Rhodoligotrophos appendicifer: one gene and its partner. Each later gene encodes a partner of the first gene's protein in a complex. Links are inferred from orthologs where the notes say so. Each region holds a gene or a part of one and is shown in the gene's direction. Other genes may lie near its edges. The genes, in order: nusB and rpsJ.

Region 1 (11,285 bases):
ATGCGTGAATATGCAAAGGGCCTGACGGATCGCTACATCACGATCAACATTCCGGCCACGCAGCTCGAAACCGTGGAAAACGGAATGGTCTATTCGGTGCATAATGTTGTTGCCGGCATGACCGACCGGCCGAGCCCGGTGGTTCTGAGCCGGGTGAGCGACATTACCTTCAATCCGTACTGGATCGCGCCGGCGAGCATCGTCAAGAAGGACATCATCCCGAAGGCGCAGAAAGATCCTGGCTTCCTCATTGAGCAGAGGATCCGGATCCATGACGGCCTGGGGGGCCCGGAAATCGACCCAATGAGCATCGACTGGAACACGCTCAATCCCGAGCGCTACGTGTTCCGTCAGGATCCGGGCGACGACAATGCAATGGCGACGGTCAAGATCCATTTCCCGAACAAATACGCCGTCTACATGCATGATACACCGACGCGGAGCCTGTTCTCGTCCAACGAACGGTATTTCAGCTCAGGCTGCGTGCGCATCGACCAAGTCCACATCGTGACCGAATGGCTGTTGCGCCCAGAGTCAGGCTGGGGCCGGTCGCGTATCGAGCAGGTGATCGCCAGCGGCGAAAACACCAAGGTCGACTTCACTCAGACGGTAGCCGTGCGCATGGTTTACATGACCGCGTGGGCGACGCCTGAGGGTTACGTCAATTTCCGTCCCGACATCTATCAGCTGGACGGTATCGGCTTTGTCAGCGGACAGCCAGAGCCCCTGGGCAAGGTTGCCGAGGCCCCGCCGCAGCAGCAATCGGCCGCTTATGGACAGCCGGCACCGATCGCCGTTTCCGCGCCAGGTCAGGCGCCGGTGGGCGGTGCGCGCGACGCCTGGCGCCGCGAAAGCTCGTCGAACCGCCAGATCAATCAATATTCGCAGTAATCTGCCGCGAGCAGCAGCAAAAAGGGCAACGTCATCAAGGCGTCGCCTTTTTTCGTTTTCACACGCTGGTGCCCAATCTGCGTCATTACTGGCCATGACCCTTCAAGCCGCCTGTGCTAGGTGCAGGGGGCATCGCGCGGCAAAGCCCCAGGGCGGCCGCAAAACGAACCACTCCTCGAGAGGCTCATGGTCGATTACAGCGCCCATTTCGCATCCGCAGTGTCCCGTCTAAAAGGCGAGGGTCGTTATCGAGAATTCGCGGACCTCAAGCGCATCCGCGGCCGTTTCCCCAAAGCGCACTGCTACAGTTCGGACGGGATGCGCGAAGTCACCATCTGGTGCTCTAATGACTATCTCGGCATGGGCCAACATCCGAAAGTCATCGGGGCCATGCATGAAGCCATCGATGCCGCCGGAGCCGGCTCAGGCGGCACGCGCAACATCTCCGGCACCACGCGCTACCATGTGGAACTTGAAGCCGAGCTTGCGAATTTGCATGGCAAAGACGCCGCGTTGCTGTTCAATTCCGGCTATATGGCCAATGAGGCTGCACTGTCGACGCTCGCACGCCTGCTGCCGAACTGCGTCATCCTGTCGGATGAACTCAATCATGCTTCGATGATCGAAGGGATCCGCCAGGGGCGATCGGACAAGCAGATCTTTCGCCATAATGACGTGGCCGATCTGGACCGACGCCTGAGACTTCTCGACCCGTCCCGGCCCAAGATCGTGGCGTTCGAATCCGTCTATTCCATGGATGGCGACATCTCGCCCATCGCTGAGATCTGCGACGTCGCCAAGCAGCATGGGGCGCTGACCTATCTCGACGAAGTGCATGCGGTCGGCCTTTACGGGCCGCGGGGCGGCGGGATCGCGGAGCGCGAGGCATTGCTGGATCGGATCGACATCTTCGAGGGCACGCTGGCGAAGGCGTTCGGCCTGATGGGCGGCTATATCGCTGCCTCGGCCGAGATCATCGACGCCATTCGTTGTCATGCGCCGGGATTCATATTCACGACCTCACTGGCGCCGGTTCTCGCGGCCGGGGCCGTAGCGAGCATCCGGCATCTCAAGGGCTCGCAGGAGGAGCGCCGGCAGCATCAAAGGCGCGCTCGGCAGCTCAAGGCAGCGCTTAGAGAGCGCGGATTACCGGTGATGGAGACGCCGAGCCACATCGTGCCGGTGATGGTGGGCGATCCCTCCCGATGCAAGCAACTGACCGACCAGTTGATGGATGAGTTTGCGATCTATGTGCAACCGATCAACTATCCGACCGTACCGCGGGGCACGGAACGGCTCCGCCTGACGCCCTCGCCCCTGCATAAGGACGAAGACATCGCCGCAGTGGTCGTAGCTATCGACATGCTCTGGCAGCGGTTGGCTCTCGACCGCGCCGCCTGAGGCGGCACCGCCCGGCGGATGACCTGGTAGGCTGTGCATCTGCGCCCCTCGCGCTTTCTGCAGCAGCCTCTCCGGGAAGGTGACCCGAGGGGCCCCGGTTGAGCAGCATGGCTTTGACGCCGGGGCGTCCTGTGCTAAGTGGCGATCCACAGTTTCCATCCTGCAGACCATAGGAAATTCGGCCCATGTCCAGTTCAGCCCGTCGCGAAGCCCGCGCCGTCGAAGAGGCTTTTTTTCATGGGAGCGTCGCCGAGCAGGATCCAGAGATCGCTGCAGCGATCTCTCAGGAGCTCAGTCGCCAGCAGCATGAGATCGAACTCATCGCTTCGGAGAACATCGTCTCCAAGGCTGTGCTCGAGGCTCAGGGCTCCGTGCTCACCAATAAATATGCGGAAGGCTATCCGGGCCGGCGGTATTATGGCGGCTGTCAGTATGTGGATGTCGCCGAGACCCTGGCGATCGAGCGCGCCAAGGAGCTGTTCGGCTGCGGCTTCGCCAATGTGCAGCCGCATTCGGGAGCACAGGCGAACCAAACAGTATTCTTCTCTCTGCTGCAGCCGGGCGACACTTTTCTGGGCTTGAGCCTGGCGGCGGGTGGACACCTGACCCATGGCGCGGCGCCGAACCAGTCTGGCAAGTGGTTCAACGCCGTCCAGTATGGCGTGCGCCAAGATACGCATCAGATCGATTTCGAGGAGGTCGAAAGGCTTGCGCGTGAGCACAAGCCGAAGCTCATCATCACGGGAGGCTCGGCCTATCCCCGGATCATCGACTTCAAGCGCTTTCGCGAAATCGCCGACATGGTTGGCGCATACTTCATGGTCGACATGGCCCATTTCGCGGGTCTCGTCGCGGCCGGCATCCATCCGAGCCCTTTCCCCCATGCCCATGTCGCGACGACGACGACACACAAGACGTTGCGCGGACCGCGCGGCGGTATGGTGTTGACCAATGACGAGGGCCTGGCGAAGAAAATCAATTCCGCGGTGTTTCCTGGCCTCCAAGGCGGACCTTTGATGCATGTGATCGCCGCCAAGGCCGTGGCCTTCGGCGAAGCGCTGCGGCCGGACTATAAAGACTATATCCAAGCCGTCGCCGACAATGCCAAGGCTCTCGCCGCGGTGATCGCCGAGGCGGGATTCGACATCGTCTCGGGCGGTACGGACACGCATCTCATGCTCGTGGACCTGCGGCCGAAGAAGCTCACGGGCAAGGATGCCGAGGCGGCCCTGGGTCGAGCCAACATCACCTGCAACAAGAACGGCGTGCCCTTCGATCCAGAGAAGCCCACCATCACCTCCGGCATCCGCCTGGGGACGCCCGCCTGCACGACGCGCGGTTTCGGGGTTGCAGAATTTCGCCATGTGGGTGAGATGATCGTGGAAGTGCTCGACGGGCTCGTGCGCAATGGCGAGCAGGGGAACGGGCAGGTTGAGGCCGCAGTGAAGCAAAAGGTCCTCGAACTCACCGGTCGGTTTCCGATCTATAGCTGACACGATCAGCGGAAAGGCGGGAAGGGATGCGCTGTCCCTATTGCGGGAACACCGACACGCAAGTGAAGGATTCGCGCCCGACCGAGGACAATTCGGCCATCCGAAGACGCAGATCGTGTCCCGATTGCGGGGGGCGCTTTACGACGTTCGAGCGGGTGCAGCTGCGCGAGCTCATGGTGCTGAAGCGTTCGGGCCGACGGGTGCCGTTCGAGCGGGACAAGCTGGTTCGATCGCTGCAGATCGCCCTCAGGAAAAGGCCGGTCGACCCAGATCGGGTCGAACGCATGACCAGCGGCATCGTGCGCCGCCTCGAGAGCCTCGGTGAAAACGAGGTTCGCTCCGAAACGGTCGGCAAGCTCGTCATGGAGGCGCTGAAGGCGCTTGACGACGTCGCCTATGTCCGCTTCGCCTCGGTCTATAAGAACTTCCGCGAGGCCAAGGATTTCGAGGAGCTGCTCGGGGAATTGTCCGGGGATGGGGAGCGGCCGGTCGACGAGAACCGGGAATGAGCCGAAAGCCTGCTGGAAGCTCGCCCATGACCGAGATTCGTCCCTATGACGCTCATTTCATGACTTTGGCCCTGCGCCTGGGTCGTCGCAACATCGGCAATACCGGTCCCAATCCAGCGGTCGGTTGCCTGATCGTGGACGAAAGCTTTACGCCGCCACAGATCATCGCTGTGGGCTGGACCGGGCGCGGTGGGCGCCCCCATGCCGAGCAGGTCGCTCTGGAACATGCCGGCGAGAAGGCGCGAGGCGCTACGGCCTATGTGACCCTGGAGCCCTGTGCCCATTACGGCAAGACACCGCCCTGCGCAAAAGGACTGGCAGAGGCGGGAGTTGCTCGCGTCGTCACAACCTGTGTCGATCCCGACCCGCGGGTCTCGGGACGGGGGCATGCCATGCTGCAGGAGGCGGGCATTTCGGTCGTCACCGGGGTGATGGCGGCTGAGGCGCGCCAGGACATGGTCGGATTCCTCACCCGCATGACACTGGGGCGGCCCCACATGATTCTCAAACTCGCCGTCTCGGCGGACGGAAAAATTGCGGCTCAGCCTGGGGTTTCCACCACGATCACCGGCGAGGCAGCACGGGCGCGCAGCCACCTGATGCGCGCCGAATCCGACGTTATCCTCGTCGGTCGCAACACGATCCTCATCGACAATCCGGCGCTCACCTGTCGTCTGCCAGGACTGGGCGATCGGTCACCCATCCGGGCGGTGGTGGCCTCCGAAGGACTTATTCCGCCCAGATCGGTGCTGGCCACCACAGCACGCAAAACTCCCGTGTGGATTCTCAGCGCGCGCGAGCCCGACAATTGGGAGGCCGAGACGCTGCTTTCGGCAGGTGTCGAGATCCTGGTTTGCGGCGAAGGCAAGGGGCGAAGAGTCGATCTCGGACGAGCTCTGGCGACGCTTGGCGACCGTGGCGTGGGCCGGGTGATGGTGGAAGGCGGCGCGCAGATCGCAGCCGGCCTGCTTGCCGCCGATCTGGTGGATGAGGTGGCCCTGTTCACCTCCCGGAAGGAACTGGGGGACGAGGCCGTCGATGCGCTGGGCGGGACACCCATCAAAAGCATTACCGAGTCTGCGCGCTTCGCGCTTAACGAGGAAGAATGGTTTGGTGAAGACCGGCTGACGGTTTATGTGAGGGCGGCCGCGACATCCGGCTAACACCATCGGCTCGTTTGAAGGCATCCCATGTTCACAGGCATCGTAAGCGATATCGGCGAATTGGTCGCTCAAGAGGATGCGGGCGACCGGCGCCTGACCATCGCCTGTCATTATGACCCCGCCACCATCGCGCTAGGAGCCTCGATCGCCTGCTCGGGCGTTTGCCTCACGGTGATCGAAACCGGTCCCTATCAGATGGACCGCAGCTATTTCGTCGTGCAGGCGTCCAAGGAGACGCTGGATGTGACGACGCTGGGCCAATGGCGCATCGGCACGCGGATCAACCTGGAACGCGCGCTGCGGATAGGTGACGAGCTGGGAGGTCATCTCGTCACGGGCCATGCGGACGGCATGGCTGCGGTGGTCGGACGTGAACCCGAGGGCGGGTCCATGCGCTTCCGGTTCCGCGCACCCGACGCTCTAGCGCGCTTCATCGCTCCAAAGGGATCCGTTTGCCTGGATGGAACTTCGCTGACGGTGAACGAGGTCGACGGGTCCCTGTTCGGCGTCAATATCATCCCCCATACGCAAGAGGTCACCACCTGGGGACAGATCACCGCCGGCGATAAAGTGAATATTGAGATCGATACCATGGCGCGCTATGTGGCCCGCCTTAACGAGACGGCCTAGATCCCAGGCCGCGCAACCCGACGGATGTTTCCCATGGCCTTTCCGCGCATTCTGATCATCGAGGCGCGCTTTTACGATGAGTTGCTAGACGAGATGGTGCGCGGCGCTGTCGCCGCCATCGAGGCAGAGGGGGGCGAATATGAGCTCGTCACCGTCCCGGGAGCGCTCGAAATTCCAGCCATCATCGCTTATGTAGAGAACGGACGGCGGCAGGCCTTTGACGGCTATGTCGCGCTGGGCTGCGTAATCCGCGGGGAAACCCATCATTTTGACATCGTCGCCAATGAATCGGCGCGGGCGCTGATGGATCTCTCGGTCAATCGGGGGCTGGCCATCGCCAATGGCATCCTGACCGTGGAAGACGACGAGCAAGCCTGGGCCCGGGCGCGCGTGGGCGAGTTGAACAAGGGAGGCGCGGCCGCGATGGCTGCGATCCACATGGCGCGGCTGAGGGCCGAGCTGCAAGGTTAGAATGATGAGCGAACCGGCACAAACGACCCGCGACAAGACCTTGATGCCGCGTACGGCAGCACGGTTGGGGGCGGTACAGGCTCTCTATCAGATGGACGTGGCCCATTCCGAACTCGCCGATGTGCTGGCCGAGTTCGGCTCCACGCGACTGGGGGAGGATTTCGAAGGCGGGCAATGCGGCGAGGCGGATTTTCCATTTCTCCGCGACTTGGTGACCGGAGTGCTTCGTGAACAGTTGACAATTGATCCCATGATCAATGCGGTGCTCGCGGAGGGATGGGCGCTCAATCGGCTCGACGCCACCTTGCGCGCCATATTGCGCGCCGCCGCCTACGAGCTGACATCGCGGCGCGACGTGCCGGTGCGGGTCGTGATCAACGAATATGTCCAGGTCACGCACGCCTTCTTCGGCACCGACGAACCCCGTCTCGTCAACGGGGTGCTGGATCGGCTTGGCCGCAGCGCTCGGGAGAAAGAATTCGGATGAGCCGGGGCAACGGACCGGTGGAGACGACGCGGGTCGCGAGGCGCCCATGACCCTGTCGCGGGAGCAGGCGCTCATCCAGAGAGTGTTTGCTCCGCTGGCTGAGGGCGATGACGGAGCGGCGGGTCTCAAGGATGACGCCGCATCCTATGCCCCGAAACCAGGCATGGACGTGGTCATCACCGTCGACAGCCTAGTGGCAGACGTGCATTTCCTGTCGACAGACGATCCCTTACTGGTCGCCAAGAAGGCGCTCAGGGTCAATCTTTCGGATCTCGCGGCGAAAGGGGCGAAAGCTCGCGGCTATGTACTGGCGATCGCTCTCAGCGAAGACCAGGATGAAGCGTGGATTCAGCGCTTTGCTGACGGACTGGCCGAGGATCAGTCGCGATTCGGATGCACGCTGATGGGCGGCGACACGGTGGCGACACCGGGGCCGCTAACGTTGACCGTCACCGCCTTCGGTGACGTGCCCCAGGGCCGCATTCTGCGCCGCGGCGGGGGAAGGGCAGGCGACATCGTCTATGTCTCCGGCACCATCGGCGACAGCGCCCTCGGACTTGCCGCTCTCCAGGGCCGGATCGAGACGGATGACGATGATCTGCGGCGACGCTACTGGTTGCCGGAGCCAAGGGTCGATCTTGTGCCTGCACTGTTAGCACACGCTCACGCGGCGATGGACGTTTCAGATGGGCTGGTGGGAGATCTCGGTCTGCTGTGCTGGGCATCCGGTCTCACTGCACGGATCGATGCCCAGCGGATCCCCCTCGGCCAAACGGCCACCCGGCTCATTAGCAAGACTCCGGGCCTGTTGGAGACCTGTCTCACGGGGGGCGACGACTACGAGATCCTGTGCAGCGTTCCGCCGGAGGATGCTGATCATTTCGAGGCCGCGGCTGACAACGCCGGTGTCAAGGTCACGGCCATCGGCGACTTGGTCCCCGGGACAACACCACCGCAACTCATCGGCGCCCAGGGCGAAGTGCTGCATTTTGCGCAGGGCTCCTACAGCCACTTCAAATAGAGGCGGCGAGACGTCGCTTCTTGCTTCCCTGCGGATATCGCTAGGATTAGTGTCCGGCCGATGAATTCCGTACAGCCAACCACCGATGCCGCCGCGCGGCGAAACGCGTTCCTCCTGGCGGTGGCGCAGGCGCTCTATTCGTCCAGCACTGTCATCCTTATCACCAATGCGGGCCTTGTCGGCAGCATGCTTGCAAGCGATCAGGGCCTTGCCACACTGCCGGCTTCGACATTCGTCATCGGAACGGCGCTGAGCACCGTCCCGGCGTCGCTGCTCATGGGCAAAATAGGACGACGGCCGGGGTTCCTGCTCGGGGCGCTGATCGGCCTGGGTGGTGCTCTGCTCGCGGCCTATGCGATCCTGGTGCAGAGCTTCGAGATGTTCTGCATCGCGACTCTGCTCTGTGGAAGCTACCAAGCCTTCGGTCAGTACTATCGCTTCGCGGTCGTCGATACGGCGCGCGAATCATTCAAGGCCAAGGCCATCTCGTGGGTGATGATCGGCGGGGTCGCCTCCGCCTTTATCGGGCCGTTCCTGGTGATGGCAACGCGGGACCTGTTTGCGCCCGTGCTGTTTGCCGGCTGCTTCGTGGCCAGTGCCGGGCTCACCATCCTCGCCATGGGAATTCTAAGCCTCATCAACATTCCGCACGTGAAGACGAGCCACAGCATGGGAAGCGGCCGTCCCCTGAGCACCTTGCTCAGGCAGCCGCGGCTGATCGCGGCAATCGTCGCCGGTATGATGAGTTACGGCATGATGAACTTCGTCATGACTTCTACCCCTATCGCCATGGTCGGATGCGGCCTTAGCTTCAACGCTGCCGCCTTTGTCATCCAATGGCATGTACTGGCGATGTATGTGCCAAGTTTCTTCACCGGCCATCTGATCAACCGCTTCGGCGCACCGCGTGTGATGACCGCCGGCATGCTGCTGCTCACGGCTGCGGCCACCACCGGCGTGAGCGGAATCGGCATGGGACATTTCACCGTGGGACTGATTCTCCTGGGGGTCGGCTGGAATTTCGGTTTTGTCGGCGCCACCACCATGGTGACCGACTGCTATCGCTCGGAGGAAAAGAACAAGGTGCAGGCGGTCAACGACTTCGCCGTGTTCACTACCGTCGCCATTGCCTCGCTCTCGTCTGGAAAACTGCTCAGCAGCTTAGGATGGACGGCCGTCAATCTGGCCATTTTTCCCATGGTTCTGGTGGTGCTGGCGATGCTGTTCTGGTTGAAGAAATCACATGGGCGCGGGGTCGGCCGGGAAGTGCAATGAGGCGCCGGCCGCCGCTTTTCGAGGCACTCAGTGCCTCCTCCAGCCCTCCATTCGGTCCCGGTTCCCGAAGATTTTCGAAAAAGAGTTCATCGCAATTCCATAAGTGTTGCGTCGCCATAGGAAATTCGGCGATCATCCGCGCACTCAGTGCCAGGTAAACACGGGCAGCTCGCCCGCGGGCTTTCGTTCCGGAGCTTATCAGGCGGAGGGGAAATCTAGGGAACCTCAGGAAAATAATTATGAGTCTCGAAATCTGGCTGATCATCGCCTGCGGGGCGCTGTCGATCGTCTATGGGGTCTGGGCCATCCAATCGGTGATGGCTGCGGATGCGGGCAATGCCCGCATGCGCGAGATCGCGGGCGCGATCCAAGAAGGCGCCATGGCCTATCTGGCCCGGCAGTACACGACCATTGCCATCGTCGGCGTGGTGATTTTCATCATTGTCGCCTGGTTGCTCGGCCTGCTGGTGGCGGTCGGCTTTCTCGTCGGCGCGGTGCTCTCCGGCGCTGCGGGGTATATCGGAATGTTGGTGTCGGTCCGGGCGAATGTCCGCACCGCGCAAGCCGCCAGCGTCAGCCTTGCCTCTGGCCTCAGCATCGCCTTTCGGGCCGGCGCTGTCACGGGGCTGCTGGTTGCCGGGCTCGCGCTGCTGGCGGTTGCCGTCTACTTCATGGTGCTCACGCAGTTTGCCGGCTATGCGCCAGGCGACCGATTGGTCATCGATGCCCTGGTCGCCCTCGGATTTGGCGCCTCGCTGATCTCGATCTTCGCGCGGCTCGGTGGCGGCATCTTCACCAAGGGTGCGGATGTGGGTGGCGATCTCGTGGGCAAGGTCGAAGCCGGCATTCCGGAGGATGATCCACGCAATCCGGCCACGATCGCCGACAATGTCGGCGACAATGTCGGCGACTGCGCGGGCATGGCAGCGGATCTGTTCGAGACTTACGCGGTGACCATCGTCGCCACCATGGTGCTGGCATCGATCTATTTCGCCGGGACGGCAATGTCGACCGCGGCCATGGTCTATCCCCTGGCCATCGCGGGTGTCTGCGTGATCACCTCGATCATCGGAACATTCTTCGTGAAACTCGGATCCAGCCAGTCGATCATGGGAGCCCTCTACAAAGGCATCATCGTCACCGGCGTCCTGTCGCTGATCGCGCTCTGGCCGATCACCGCCTATATGGTGGGCATGTCCACCGAGATGACTGCCGGCGGGGTGACTTTCACCGGTCTTGACCTCTTCTGGTGCGGCGCCGCGGGCCTCGTCGTCACCGCGCTCATCATCGTGATCACGGAATATTACACCGGCACCAATTATCGGCCGGTGAAGTCGATCGCCAAGGCCTCGGTCTCGGGGCATGGCACTAATGTGATCCAGGGTCTGGCGATCTCGCTGGAGGCCACGGCGCTGCCGGCGCTGGTCATCATCGGCGCCATCATCGTCACCTACAGCTTGGCTGGACTGTTCGGGATCGCAATCGCGGTCACGACAATGCTATCACTGGCAGGGCTCGTAGTGGCCTTGGATGCCTTCGGACCGGTGACCGACAATGCCGGCGGCATCGCCGAAATGGCGGATTTGCCGGCCGATGTGCGCAAGACAACGGATGCTCTTGATGCGGTGGGAAATACAACGAAAGCCGTGACCAAGGGCTACGCCATCAGCTCGGCCGGTCTCGGTGCGCTGGTGCTGTTTGCCGCCTATACCCAGGATCTGCAGTTTTTCACGGCCAATGCCGAGCAGTATCCGTATTTCCGAGACGTCGGCGAAATTACATTCTCGCTCTCCAACCCTTATGTGGTGGTGGGGCTGCTGCTCGGGGGCCTGTTGCCCTATCTGTTCGGCGGCATCGCCATGACGGCAGTGGGCCGCGCGGCAGGCGCAATCGTGGAGGAGGTGCGCAGGCAGTTCCGCGAAAAGCCAGGCATCATGCAGGGCA
Region 2 (11,210 bases), on another replicon or contig:
TCCTTCGAGAGCAAAGTCGTCGGCGGTTCGGTTCCGAAAGAGTATGTTCCCGGCGTTGAAAAGGGGATCAAGAGCGTTGTGGAGACTGGCGTGCTCGCTGGATTTCCGATGCTTGATCTGAAGGCCAGCCTGATCGATGGGGCCTATCACGACGTGGACTCAAGCGTCATGGCTTTCGAAATCGCCGGCCGAGCTGCATTTCGCGAAGCGGCGCAAAAGGCCGGTGCCAAGCTGCTTGAGCCAATTATGCGGGTCGAGGTGGTGACGCCGGACGACTATATGGGCGACGTGATTGGCGATTTGAATTCTCGTCGGGGACAGATCCAGGGATCTGAAGGGCGTGGCGTGGTTCAGGTTATTACGGCCATGGTGCCGCTGGCGAACATGTTCGGTTACGTGAACAACCTGCGGTCAATGTCCCAGGGACGTGCGCAATACACGATGACATTCGATCACTATGCGGACGTGCCGAAGGCCGTGTCTGATGAAGTGGTTGCGAAATACGCTTGATCTGAACGGTCAGCGACAGAAGTGAACGGCCCGAAAGGGCATCGAGACAACGGCGTTTTCGCCAGTTCTCTTGGAGAGTTGAGATGGGCAAGCAGAAGTTCGATCGGTCGAAGCCGCATTGCAACATAGGGACGATTGGTCATGTTGATCATGGCAAGACGTCTTTGACGGCGGCGATTACGAAGGTTTTGGCCGAGACGGGCGGTGCGACGTTCACGGCCTATGATCAGATTGACAAGGCTCCTGAGGAGAAGGCGCGCGGGATCACGATTTCGACGAGCCATGTGGAGTATGAGACGGCGAACCGTCACTATGCGCATGTGGATTGTCCTGGGCATGCGGATTATGTGAAGAACATGATCACGGGTGCGGCGCAGATGGATGGGGCGATTTTGGTGGTTTCGGCGGCGGATGGCCCGATGCCCCAGACGCGCGAGCATATTCTTCTTGCGCGGCAGGTGGGTGTTCCGGCGCTGGTGGTCTATCTGAACAAGGTTGACCAGGTGGACGATCCTGAGCTTCTTGAGCTGGTTGAGATGGAGGTTCGGGAGCTTCTTTCGAAGTATGATTTCCCGGGCGACGACATTCCGATTGTGCAGGGTTCTGCACTGGCGGCGTTGGAGGATCGCGATCCCGGCGGCATGGGGCGTGATTCGATTTTGAAGCTGATGGCGGCGGTGGATGAATATATTCCGCAGCCTGAGCGTCCGAAGGACCAGCCGTTCCTGATGCCGATTGAAGATGTGTTCTCGATTTCGGGCCGCGGCACGGTTGTGACGGGTCGTATTGAGCGTGGCGTTGTGAAGGTTGGCGAGGAAGTTGAGATCGTCGGGATCAAGGACACGCGCAAGACGACGGTGACGGGTGTCGAGATGTTCCGCAAGCTGCTGGATCAGGGCGAGGCGGGCGACAATGTTGGCGCTCTTCTGCGTGGCGTGGACCGTGAGATGGTGGAGCGGGGCCAGGTTCTGTGCAAGCCGGGCACGGTGAAGCCGCATAAGAAGTTCACGGCGGAAGCCTATATTTTGACGAAGGAGGAGGGGGGCCGTCATACGCCGTTCTTCACCAACTACCGGCCGCAATTCTATTTCCGCACGACGGACGTGACAGGCGTGGTGACGCTTCCCGAAGGTGTCGAAATGGTGATGCCCGGCGACAACGTGTCGATGAACGTGGAACTGATCACACCCATCGCCATGGAAGAGAAGCTGCGCTTCGCCATCCGTGAAGGCGGCCGAACCGTCGGCGCCGGTGTCGTCGCCACCATCGTCGAGTAATTTTAATCCAGTCGGCGGCTTGGCGGGAAGTTCCGTCCAAGCCACCGAATTCGTGGGTCCAGGACTATGCAAAGGCAGAATATCCGCATCCGGCTCAAAGCGTTTGACCATCGAATTCTCGATACGTCGACGCGTGAGATCGTGAACACAGCTAAGCGCACGGGCGCTCAGGTTCGTGGTCCGATCCCGCTGCCGACACAAATCGAGCGGTTCACGGTCAATCGCTCTCCGCATGTGGACAAGAAAAGCCGAGAGCAGTTTGAGATCCGCACCCATAAGCGGCTTCTGGACATCGTGGACCCGACCCCCCAGACCGTCGACGCTTTGATGAAGCTCGACCTGGCGGCCGGTGTTGACGTCGAAATTAAGCTTTAAGCGCTCTTTAGCGAAAGGACCAAAGCGATGCGGTCAGGTGTCATCGCGCAGAAGCTGGGTATGACCCGCATCTATACCGAGGATGGCCGAAATATCCCGGTGACGGTTTTGAAGCTCGACAACTGTCAAGTTGTAGCGCACCGCACCGAGGAGAAGGACGGCTACACGGCGCTCCAGTTGGGTGTCGGCACTGCCAAGGTGAAGCGGGTAACGAAAGCTGAGCGTGGCTTTTTTGCGGCTGTTCAAGTCGAGCCGAAACGGAAGGTCGCCGAGTTCCGGGTGACTCCCGACAACCTCATCGAGGTGGGATCCGAGCTCACGGCAGATCACTTCGTTGCTGGCCAGTTCGTTGATGCGGCTGGGATCTCCATCGGCAAAGGCTTTGCAGGCGTGATGAAGCGCCACAATTTTGGCGGTCTCCGGGCCACCCACGGCGTCTCGGTTTCGCACCGCAGCCACGGGTCCACGGGAAACCGTCAAGACCCGGGCAAGGTGTTCAAGAACAAAAAGATGGCCGGGCACATGGGTGCGGAAAAAGTTACCACGCAGAATTTGCAGGTGGTCAAGACCGATACCGACCGTGGTCTCATTATGGTCAAGGGCTCGATCCCCGGTTCAAAAGGGGGCTGGATCTATCTTTCGGATGCTGTGAAGCGGAAGCTTCCAGAGAATGTGCCTTTTCCGGGTGCTTTCCGGAAGAATGGTACCGAAGCTCCGGCGTCTGCTGCTGAAGCGGCGCCTGAGACACAAGGTTGAAGGTGTTCGAGATGAAGATTGATGTCAAAACTCTCGATGCCGAGGACGCAGGATCGGTAGAGCTTGCCGACCATATTTTCGGTCTTGAGCCGCGTGCAGATATTCTTCACCGCATGGTGAACTGGCAGCTCGCAAAGCGACGCGCGGGGACCCACAAGGCCAAGGACCGGGGGGAAGTGGCCTACTCGACGGCAAAGATCTACAAGCAGAAGGGCACAGGCCGCGCGCGGCATGGCAGCAAGAAGGTCGGTGTCTTTCGTGGGGGTGGTAAGGCTTTCGGACCAGTTTCACGCGATCATGCCCATGATCTGCCGAAGAAAGTACGAGCCTTGGCTCTGAAGTATGCGCTGTCATCCAAGGCACGGGCCGAGGAAGTAATTGTTATCGACCAGGCCGTCTCTGGCGAAGCCAAAACGAAGTCGATATTGGCTTCGTTTGAGAAGCTTGGCCTTAAGCATGCGCTGATTATCGGTGGCACAGAGATTGATGTGAATTTTGGGCTTGCCGCACGGAACGTGCATGGGATCGACGTGCTGCCTGTCCAAGGCATCAACGTTTATGACGTGCTCCGCTGCAAGCAGTTGGTTTTGACCAAGGCCGCGATCGAGGCTCTTGAGGAGCGGTTTAAATGACCAACCCGAAGCTTTATGATGTGATTGTTAGCCCGGTGATCACCGAGAAGTCGACATTGGTCTCCGAGCACAATCAAGTGATGTTCAACGTGGCGCGGACGGCGTCGAAACCCGAGATTAAGCTCGCGGTTGAAACACTGTTTGGCGTCAAGGTGAAAGCCGTGAATACGCTGCTCCGCAAAGGTAAGGTGAAGCGGTTTCGGGGTATGCCCGGCCGGCAGAGCGACGTGAAGAAAGCGATCGTGACCCTCGAAGAGGGCCAATCCATTGACGTCACGACCGGCATCTGAGGATAGAGGCTTAGCGCTATGGCACTGAAAACCTATAAGCCGACGACACCGGGCCAGCGCGGTTTAGTGCTTGTCGACCGAAGCGGCCTCTGGAAGGGCAAGCCTGTCAAGGCGTTGACGGAGGGTCTGTCGAAATCCGGTGGTCGCAACAATCACGGTCGAATTACGGCTTGGCATCGTGGCGGCGGACATAAGCGCACCTATCGCATCATCGATTTTAAGCGCCGGAAGTTTGATGTGTCCGCAACCGTCGAACGGATCGAGTATGATCCAAACCGGTCCGCGTTCATTGCACTCGTGACCTATGCTGACGGAGAGCAGTCCTATATCCTGGCGCCTCAGCGGCTCAAGGAAGGTGACACCGTCGTTTCGGGCGCGAAGGTCGATGTTAAGCCTGGCAATGCAATGCCGCTGGCCAGCATGCCTGTCGGAACGATCGTGCACAACGTCGAGATGAAGGAAGGCAAGGGCGGGCAGATTGCGCGGTCGGCGGGAGCATACGCCCAGCTGGTAGGTCGCGATCAGGGCTATGCTCAGCTTCGCCTGCGCTCGGGTGAAACCCGCATTGTTCGCAGCGAATGCTTCGCCACTGTGGGTGCCGTGTCAAATCCTGACCACGCCAATACCTCGATTGGTAAGGCGGGTCGGAGCCGTTGGCTGGGCTGGCGCCCGGTGACACGCGGCGTCGCCATGAATCCAGTGGATCATCCTCATGGCGGTGGCGAAGGTCGCACCTCCGGAGGTCGTCATCCTGTGACCCCCTGGGGAAAGCCGACCAAAGGCAAGCGGACCCGTATGAACAAGGCATCGCAGAAGTTTATCCTGCGCAGCCGTCATCTTAAGAAGTAGAGGTAGCCGTGGCACGCTCGGTTTGGAAAGGTCCGTTTATCGACGGCTCCGTCTTGAAGAAGGCCGAGGAGGCTCGGTCTTCGGGTCGTAATCAGGCGATCAAGATTTGGAGTCGACGCTCAACCATCGTGCCCCAGTTTGTGGGCCAGACATTCGCAGTCCATAACGGCCAGAAGCACGTACCGGTCAACGTCTCCGAAGAGATGGTTGGTCACAAATTCGGTGAGTTTGCGCCGACCCGCACGTTCTACGGCCATGCGGCGGATCGCAAGGCAAAGAGGAAGTAACCATGGGCAAGCGTTCGAGAGAGCGGGTGCTGAAGGACACCGAAGCGAAGGCGGTTCTCCGCTCTTTGCGGGTGTCGCCGCAGAAGCTCAATGATGTTGCCTCCATGATCCGGGGCAAGAAGGTCGATCGCGCTTTGGCCGAACTGACCTTTTCGCGTAAGCGAATCTCGGACGATGTCAGGAAGACGCTGCAATCGGCGATCGCGAATGCCGAAAACAACCATTCGCTTGACGTCGACAGTTTGGTGGTGGCGGAGGCCTTCGTGGGCAAGGGGCTGGTGATGAAGCGGTTCAGTCCCCGCGCACGCGGTCGTGCTGGCCGGATAACGAAACCGTTCAGCCAGCTCACAATCGTTGTGCGTCAGGTCGAGGAGGCCGCATAATGGGTCAGAAGATCAATCCGACGGGCTTTCGGTTGGGTATCAATCGCACCTGGGACTCACGCTGGTATGCCGACCGCGGAGAATACGCTCGGCTGCTGCATGAAGATCTGAAGATCAAGGACTTTCTGAAGACCTCCCTCAAGCAGGCAGGGGTTTCCAAAGTTGTGATCGAGCGCCCTCATAAGAAGTGCCGCGTGACTATTCACACCGCCCGCCCAGGTGTTGTCATTGGCAAAAAGGGTGCTGACATCGAGAAGCTGCGCAAGAAGATCGGCGAATACACAACGTCCGATGTTCATCTGAACATCGTCGAGGTGCGCAAGCCGGAGATGGACAGTCAGCTTCTCGCGGAAAATATCGCTCAACAGCTGGAGCGCCGTGTGGCGTTCCGCCGGGCGATGAAGCGAGCAGTTCAATCGGCAATGCGTTTAGGTGCTCAGGGTATCCGCATAACTTGCGGTGGGCGTCTGGGCGGCGCCGAGATCGCACGCACTGAGTGGTATCGTGAGGGACGGGTCCCACTTCACACTCTCCGTGCCGATATCGATTTCGGCGTTGCGACTGCGCACACGGCCTACGGCACTATTGGGATCAAGGTTTGGATCTTTAAGGGCGAGATCCTTGAGCATGACCCTTTTGCTTCGGAGCGACGTGTTCTGGAGTTCCAGGAAAGCGGCAACCGCAGTGGCGGAGACCGTGATCGTGACCGTGATCGTCCTCGGCGGGAGCCGCGACGCGAGCCGGCGAGCTGATACGATTGAGTTGAGGATCTAGGATTATGCTGCAGCCAAAACGCACAAAATTCCGCAAGCAGCACAAAGGGCGGATTCACGGTAAGGCCAAGGGCGGCACCGAACTGAATTTCGGCGCCTTTGGCTTGAAGGCGACCGAACCGGAGCGCATTACCGCGCGCCAGATCGAGGCCGCCCGTCGTGCGATTACACGCCACATGAAGCGGGCGGGACGCGTATGGATCCGGATTTTCCCGGACGTGCCGGTCTCAAAGAAGCCGACTGAGGTGCGTATGGGTAAGGGCAAGGGTGCACCTGAGTTCTGGGCGGCAAGAGTGAAGCCGGGGCGCATCATGTTTGAAATCGATGGTGTCGACCGAGAGACTGCTGAAGAAGCACTGCGACTCGCGGCGGCCAAATTGCCGATCAATACTCGCTTCGTTGCGCGCTTCGGCGAGCAGTAAGCAGACTGACCTATAGGAACGACTTGCCATGAAGGCCTCTGACGTAAAGCTCCTGAGCGATGATCAGCTCAAGGACGAATTGCTGAAGCTGAAGAAGGAGCAGTTCAACCTGCGCTTCCAGAGGGCTGTAGGCCAGGTTGAGAACACGGCACGCATCCGCGATGTCCGGCGCACGGTGGCTCGGATCATGACGATCCAGCGCCAGCGCGTCACGGCAGCGGCAAGCTGAGGGACGGGAGAACACGATGCCAAAACGCATCCTGCAGGGCGTGGTCGTCAGTGACAAAAACGAACAGACCATTGTGGTCCAGGTCGAGCGTCGCTTTACGCACCCCCTGTTCAAGAAGACCGTTCGGCGGTCAAAGAAGTTTCATGCCCATGATGAGAACCGTGCCGCAAAGGTCGGAGACGTCGTGCGCATTCAGGAATGCAAGCCAGTCTCGAAGTTGAAGACTTGGACGCTGATCGAAAATATTTCCCAGGGCCAGTCGGGGTCTACGGGACAAGAATGATGCTTGTCGTCGTATGACGAACGGCTGACAGGAATGAAGGTGGTGCCATGATACAGATGCAAACCAGTCTGGACGTAGCCGACAATTCCGGCGCGCGCCGGGTGCAGTGCATCAAGGTACTCGGCGGATCGCATCGCAAGTACGCTCATGTGGGTGATGTGATCGTTGTTTCCGTAAAGGAAGCAATCCCGCGCGGCCGGGTGAAGAAGGGCAATGTCATGAAGGCGGTCGTCGTACGTACCGCAAAGGACATTCATCGCTCGGACGGTTCGGTGATCCGGTTCGACGGCAATGCAGCCGTTTTGATCAACAATCAGGGCGAGCCGATCGGCACACGTATTTTTGGTCCGGTGCCGCGTGAGCTGAGGGCTAAGAATCACATGAAGATCATTTCGCTCGCGCCGGAGGTGCTTTGATGGCCGCGAAAATCAAAAAGGGCGACAACGTCGTTGTGCTTGCCGGGAAAGATAAGGGTAAGCGCGGCGAGGTGTTGAAGATGCTACCGGTGGAAAATCGCGCTCTGGTGCGCGGCGTTAACCGCGTTCAGCGTCACCAGAAGCAGACTGGTACTCAGGAGGGTGGCATCATCTCGAAGGAGTTGCCAATCCACGTTTCGAACCTGGCGCTCGAGGACCCGAAGGACGGCAAGGCAACTCGGGTTGGATTTAAGATCCTCAATGATGGCAGCAAAGTGCGGGTCGCACGGCGGTCGGGGGAAACAATCGATGGTTGATAACTACATTCCTCGGCTTCAGCAGCATTATCGGGACGAGGTGCGCGCGAAGCTGACTGAAAAATTTTCTTACAGCAACGTCCATCAGGTTCCTGAGCTCGACAAGATCGTGCTCAACATGGGCATCGGTGAGGCGGTGGCCGATACGAAGCTCGTGCGTTCCGCGGTTGCGGATTTGGCTTTGATCGCTGGCCAGAAGGCTGTGGTGACGAAGGCGCGAAAGTCGATCGCGACTTTCAAGGTGCGCGACGGCATGCCCATTGGAGGCAAGGTTACGCTACGTCGGGCCCGAATGTATGAGTTTTTCGATCGTCTTTTAACGATCGCTCTCCCTCGGGTCCGGGACTTTCGTGGCTTGCCAACTTCGAGTTTTGACGGCAACGGCAATTATGCCTTGGGCATTAAGGAACACATAATTTTCCCAGAGATTAACTATGATAAGGTTGATCGAGTTTGGGGTCTTGATGTGATCATCTGTACGACTGCTCGCACCGATGACGAAGCTCGCGCTCTGCTCGAGGCTTTTGACTTTCCCTTTCGCCAGGCGCCCGCTCGGCGTCAGGCCGCGTAACGACGCCAAGATCTAGAGGACCAAATGGCCAAGAAGAGCGCTATCGAGACCAACAAGCGGCGCAGGAAGCTTGCCCAGAAGTTTTCAGCTCGGCGTCAGCGGCTGAAAGCTTTGGTGCAGGATAAGTCCACGCCGATCGAGGAACGGTTTGCTGCACAGCTTAAGCTGGCGGCGTTGCCGCGTAACTCGGCTCCGACACGCATTCGGAACCGATGTGAGATTACGGGGCGTCCTCGGGCGTTCTACCGCAAACTGAAGATGTCGCGGATCGCGCTGCGGGATTATGCCTCTAAGGGCGCGATTCCCGGCATGGTCAAGTCGAGCTGGTAAGCGGGAAGTCTGGAGAAACTTGAAATGAGTGTGAATGATCCGCTCGGCGATATGTTGACCCGCATCCGCAATGCTCAGCTGCGCGGCAAGACGAAGGTTACAACGCCGGCTTCTAAGTTGCGGAAGCGCGTCTTGGACGTGCTGGAGCAAGAAGGCTTCATCCGTGGATATGCGGAGGTTGAATTCGAAACGGGTAAGGCTGAGTTCGAAATCGAGCTGAAATACTTCGATGGCGAGCCGGTTATCCATGAGATCAGGCGCGTATCGACCCCGGGCCGCCGCGTTTATGCGTCAGTGACGACAATGCCGACCGTCTATAACGGTTTGGGTATCTCGATCCTTTCGACTTCGCAGGGTGTCATGTCCGATTCTGACGCACGCGATCGCAATGTCGGGGGTGAAGTGCTCTGCACCGTCTTCTGAGCCGGTTCAGCGTATCATCGAACAGTTTTGATCAGCCTCAGCTTCCGGAGATCCCGGATAACGGAAGGCCGAAGTGAAGCAGGAAAAGAGCCATGTCCAGGACCGGTAAAAAGCCCGTCCCCGTACCGAAGGGCGTATCACTCACTATTGATGGCCGGTCCTTGTCCGCGAAAGGTCCAAGGGGTGAGCTTTCAATGGTGCTCGTGGAAGAGGTCCTTGCGAAGATGGGCGAGGATGGCGCGGTCACCGTCGATCCCCGTGACGACTCCAAGCGAGCCCGGGCGATGTGGGGTATGAGCCGCACGTTGATTGCGAATATGGTGGAAGGCGTTTCTGAAGGATTCAAGAAGACGCTTGAGATCAGCGGCGTTGGCTATCGCGCTGCACTTCAGGGCAATGTCCTGCAATTGCAGCTTGGCTATAGCCACGATGTAAAATATCCGGTGCCGGAGGGGATTAAGATCGAGACGCCGCGTCCGGTGGAGATCATCATCAGCGGCATTGATAAGCAGCGTGTCGGTCAGGTTGCCGCGGAGATCCGCGAATATAGGCCGCCGGAGCCCTATAAGGGTAAAGGCATTAAATACGCTGGCGAAACCGTCTTCCGCAAGGAAGGTAAGAAGAAGTAACGGGAGTTTGGTAAATGGTTGGCAAATTGTCCCAACAGGAGCGCCGCTCGGCGCGGGTGCGCAAGGCGCTGAAGGCGCGTGCGTATGGCCGCCCGCGCCTGAGCGTCTTCCGCTCCCACAAAAATATCTATGCCCAGATCATCGATGATGAGAAGGGTGTTACGCTCGCCGCTGCCTCGAGCCTGGATCCCGACTTGAAGGGTCAACTAAGGACTGGCGGTGGTATTGATGCCGCGAGCGCTATTGGCAAGTTGATTGCTGAGCGTGCGAAAGGTGCAGGGGTCTCTGACGTGGTTTTCGACCGCGGAGGGTATCTCTATCATGGCCGTGTGAAGGCGTTGGCTGATGCCGCGCGCGAAGGCGGCCTGAACTTCTAATCCGAGATCATCGAAGGCAGACGAACGTTATGGCGCCGAGAGACAATCAGCGGGAAGACCGCAAGGATCGAGACGATCGCGACAGCGAGTTCGTCGACAAGCTGGTGCACATCAACCGTGTGGCTAAAGTCGTGAAGGGCGGACGTCGGTTCGGCTTCGCTGCTCTCGTCGTGGTTGGAGATCAGAAGGGGCGCGTCGGCTTCGGCCATGGCAAAGCGCGAGAAGTTCCGGAGGCTATTCGTAAGGCAACGGAGACAGCGAAGAAGACGATGCTGCGCGTTCCGTTGCGGGAAGGCCGGACTCTTCATCACGACGTTTTGGGTCATCACGGAGCGGGCCGCGTAGTGCTCCGCGCAGCCCCTCCTGGTACCGGTATCATTGCTGGCGGTCCGATGCGTGCCGTGTTTGAAACCCTGGGTGTGCAGGACGTTGTCGCCAAATCTGTTGGGACCTCCAATCCTTACAACATGGTTCGCGCGACATTCGATGCGCTCAAGAATGAAATGAGCCCGCGTCAGGTCGCCTCGCGCCGCGGTAAGAAGGTGAGTGACATTGTCGCTCGACGCCGCGATGCATCAGCGATGGTGGAATAGGAATATGGCGAAGGCTAAAGACAATACCGGTAAGGCGACGGTGACAGTCGAGCAGATCGGTAGCGCCGCCCGTCGGCCAAAAGACCAGCATGACACTTTGCTGGGGTTGGGTCTCAAAAGAATGCACCGGCAGTCGACTCTGATCGACACGCCTGAAGTACGCGGAATGATCAAGAAGGTGAGCCACTTGGTCCGCGTGGTTGAATAAGCGGCGCTGAGCCAAAAGGTCTGGAACGATGAAACTGAACGAACTGAGGGACAATCCTGGCGCGCGCCATTCCGCGAAGCGTCGCGGCCGCGGCATGGGCTCCGGGCTCGGCAAGACCTCGGGCCACGGTGTCAAAGGTCAGAAGGCCAGATCTGGCGTCGCCGTGAACGGTTTCGAAGGCGGCCAGATGCCGATCTATCGCCGTCTGCCGAAGCGGGGCTTCAATAACATACACGCCAAGGCGTACAATGAGATTAATCTCGGCCGGCTCCAGGAAGCG

The links.
Region 2: the proteins of nusB (region 1) and rpsJ are in contact, whole or in part, in a solved structure (PDB 3D3B), measured with the Escherichia coli proteins. The link is inferred for Rhodoligotrophos appendicifer from one-to-one orthologs.

Annotation. Positions count from the first base shown.
Region 1 is NZ_VHKL01000003.1:123,391-134,675, reverse strand. Bases 5,421-8,303 are described here. They hold nusB (transcription antitermination factor NusB), read left to right. Parts: upstream 5,421-6,562; coding sequence 6,563-7,045; downstream 7,046-8,303. Other genes in these bases: FKM97_RS07480 (MFS transporter), read left to right, coding at 8,127-8,303; thiL (thiamine-phosphate kinase), read left to right, coding at 7,092-8,066; ribH (6,7-dimethyl-8-ribityllumazine synthase), read left to right, coding at 6,121-6,558; FKM97_RS07500 (riboflavin synthase), read left to right, coding at 5,485-6,087; ribD (bifunctional diaminohydroxyphosphoribosylaminopyrimidine deaminase/5-amino-6-(5-phosphoribosylamino)uracil reductase RibD), read left to right, coding at 5,421-5,457. Also shown: FKM97_RS07525 (L,D-transpeptidase family protein), read left to right, coding at 1-891; hemA (5-aminolevulinate synthase), read left to right, coding at 1,078-2,292; glyA (serine hydroxymethyltransferase), read left to right, coding at 2,478-3,785; transcriptional regulator NrdR, read left to right, coding at 3,812-4,294; more of ribD, read left to right, coding at 4,321-5,420; more of FKM97_RS07480, read left to right, coding at 8,304-9,341; FKM97_RS07475 (sodium-translocating pyrophosphatase), read left to right, coding at 9,581-11,285. UniProt on the Escherichia coli protein: Part of the processive rRNA transcription and antitermination complex (rrnTAC). The complex forms an RNA-chaperone ring around the RNA exit tunnel of RNA polymerase (RNAP).
Region 2 is NZ_VHKL01000017.1:15,658-26,867, forward strand. Bases 700-3,507 are described here. They hold rpsJ (30S ribosomal protein S10), read left to right. Parts: upstream 700-1,853; coding sequence 1,854-2,162; downstream 2,163-3,507. Other genes in these bases: tuf (elongation factor Tu), read left to right, coding at 700-1,787; rplC (50S ribosomal protein L3), read left to right, coding at 2,190-2,918; rplD (50S ribosomal protein L4), read left to right, coding at 2,930-3,507. Outside these bases: fusA (elongation factor G), read left to right, coding at 1-510; more of tuf, read left to right, coding at 594-699; more of rplD, read left to right, coding at 3,508-3,550; FKM97_RS24695 (50S ribosomal protein L23), read left to right, coding at 3,547-3,840; rplB (50S ribosomal protein L2), read left to right, coding at 3,859-4,689; rpsS (30S ribosomal protein S19), read left to right, coding at 4,698-4,976; rplV (50S ribosomal protein L22), read left to right, coding at 4,979-5,359; rpsC (30S ribosomal protein S3), read left to right, coding at 5,359-6,111; rplP (50S ribosomal protein L16), read left to right, coding at 6,138-6,554; rpmC (50S ribosomal protein L29), read left to right, coding at 6,583-6,783; rpsQ (30S ribosomal protein S17), read left to right, coding at 6,800-7,066; rplN (50S ribosomal protein L14), read left to right, coding at 7,114-7,482; rplX (50S ribosomal protein L24), read left to right, coding at 7,482-7,799; rplE (50S ribosomal protein L5), read left to right, coding at 7,792-8,370; rpsN (30S ribosomal protein S14), read left to right, coding at 8,395-8,700; rpsH (30S ribosomal protein S8), read left to right, coding at 8,725-9,123; and 5 more genes. UniProt on the Escherichia coli protein: Involved in the binding of tRNA to the ribosomes. Part of the processive rRNA transcription and antitermination complex (rrnTAC). The complex forms an RNA-chaperone ring around the RNA exit tunnel of RNA polymerase (RNAP).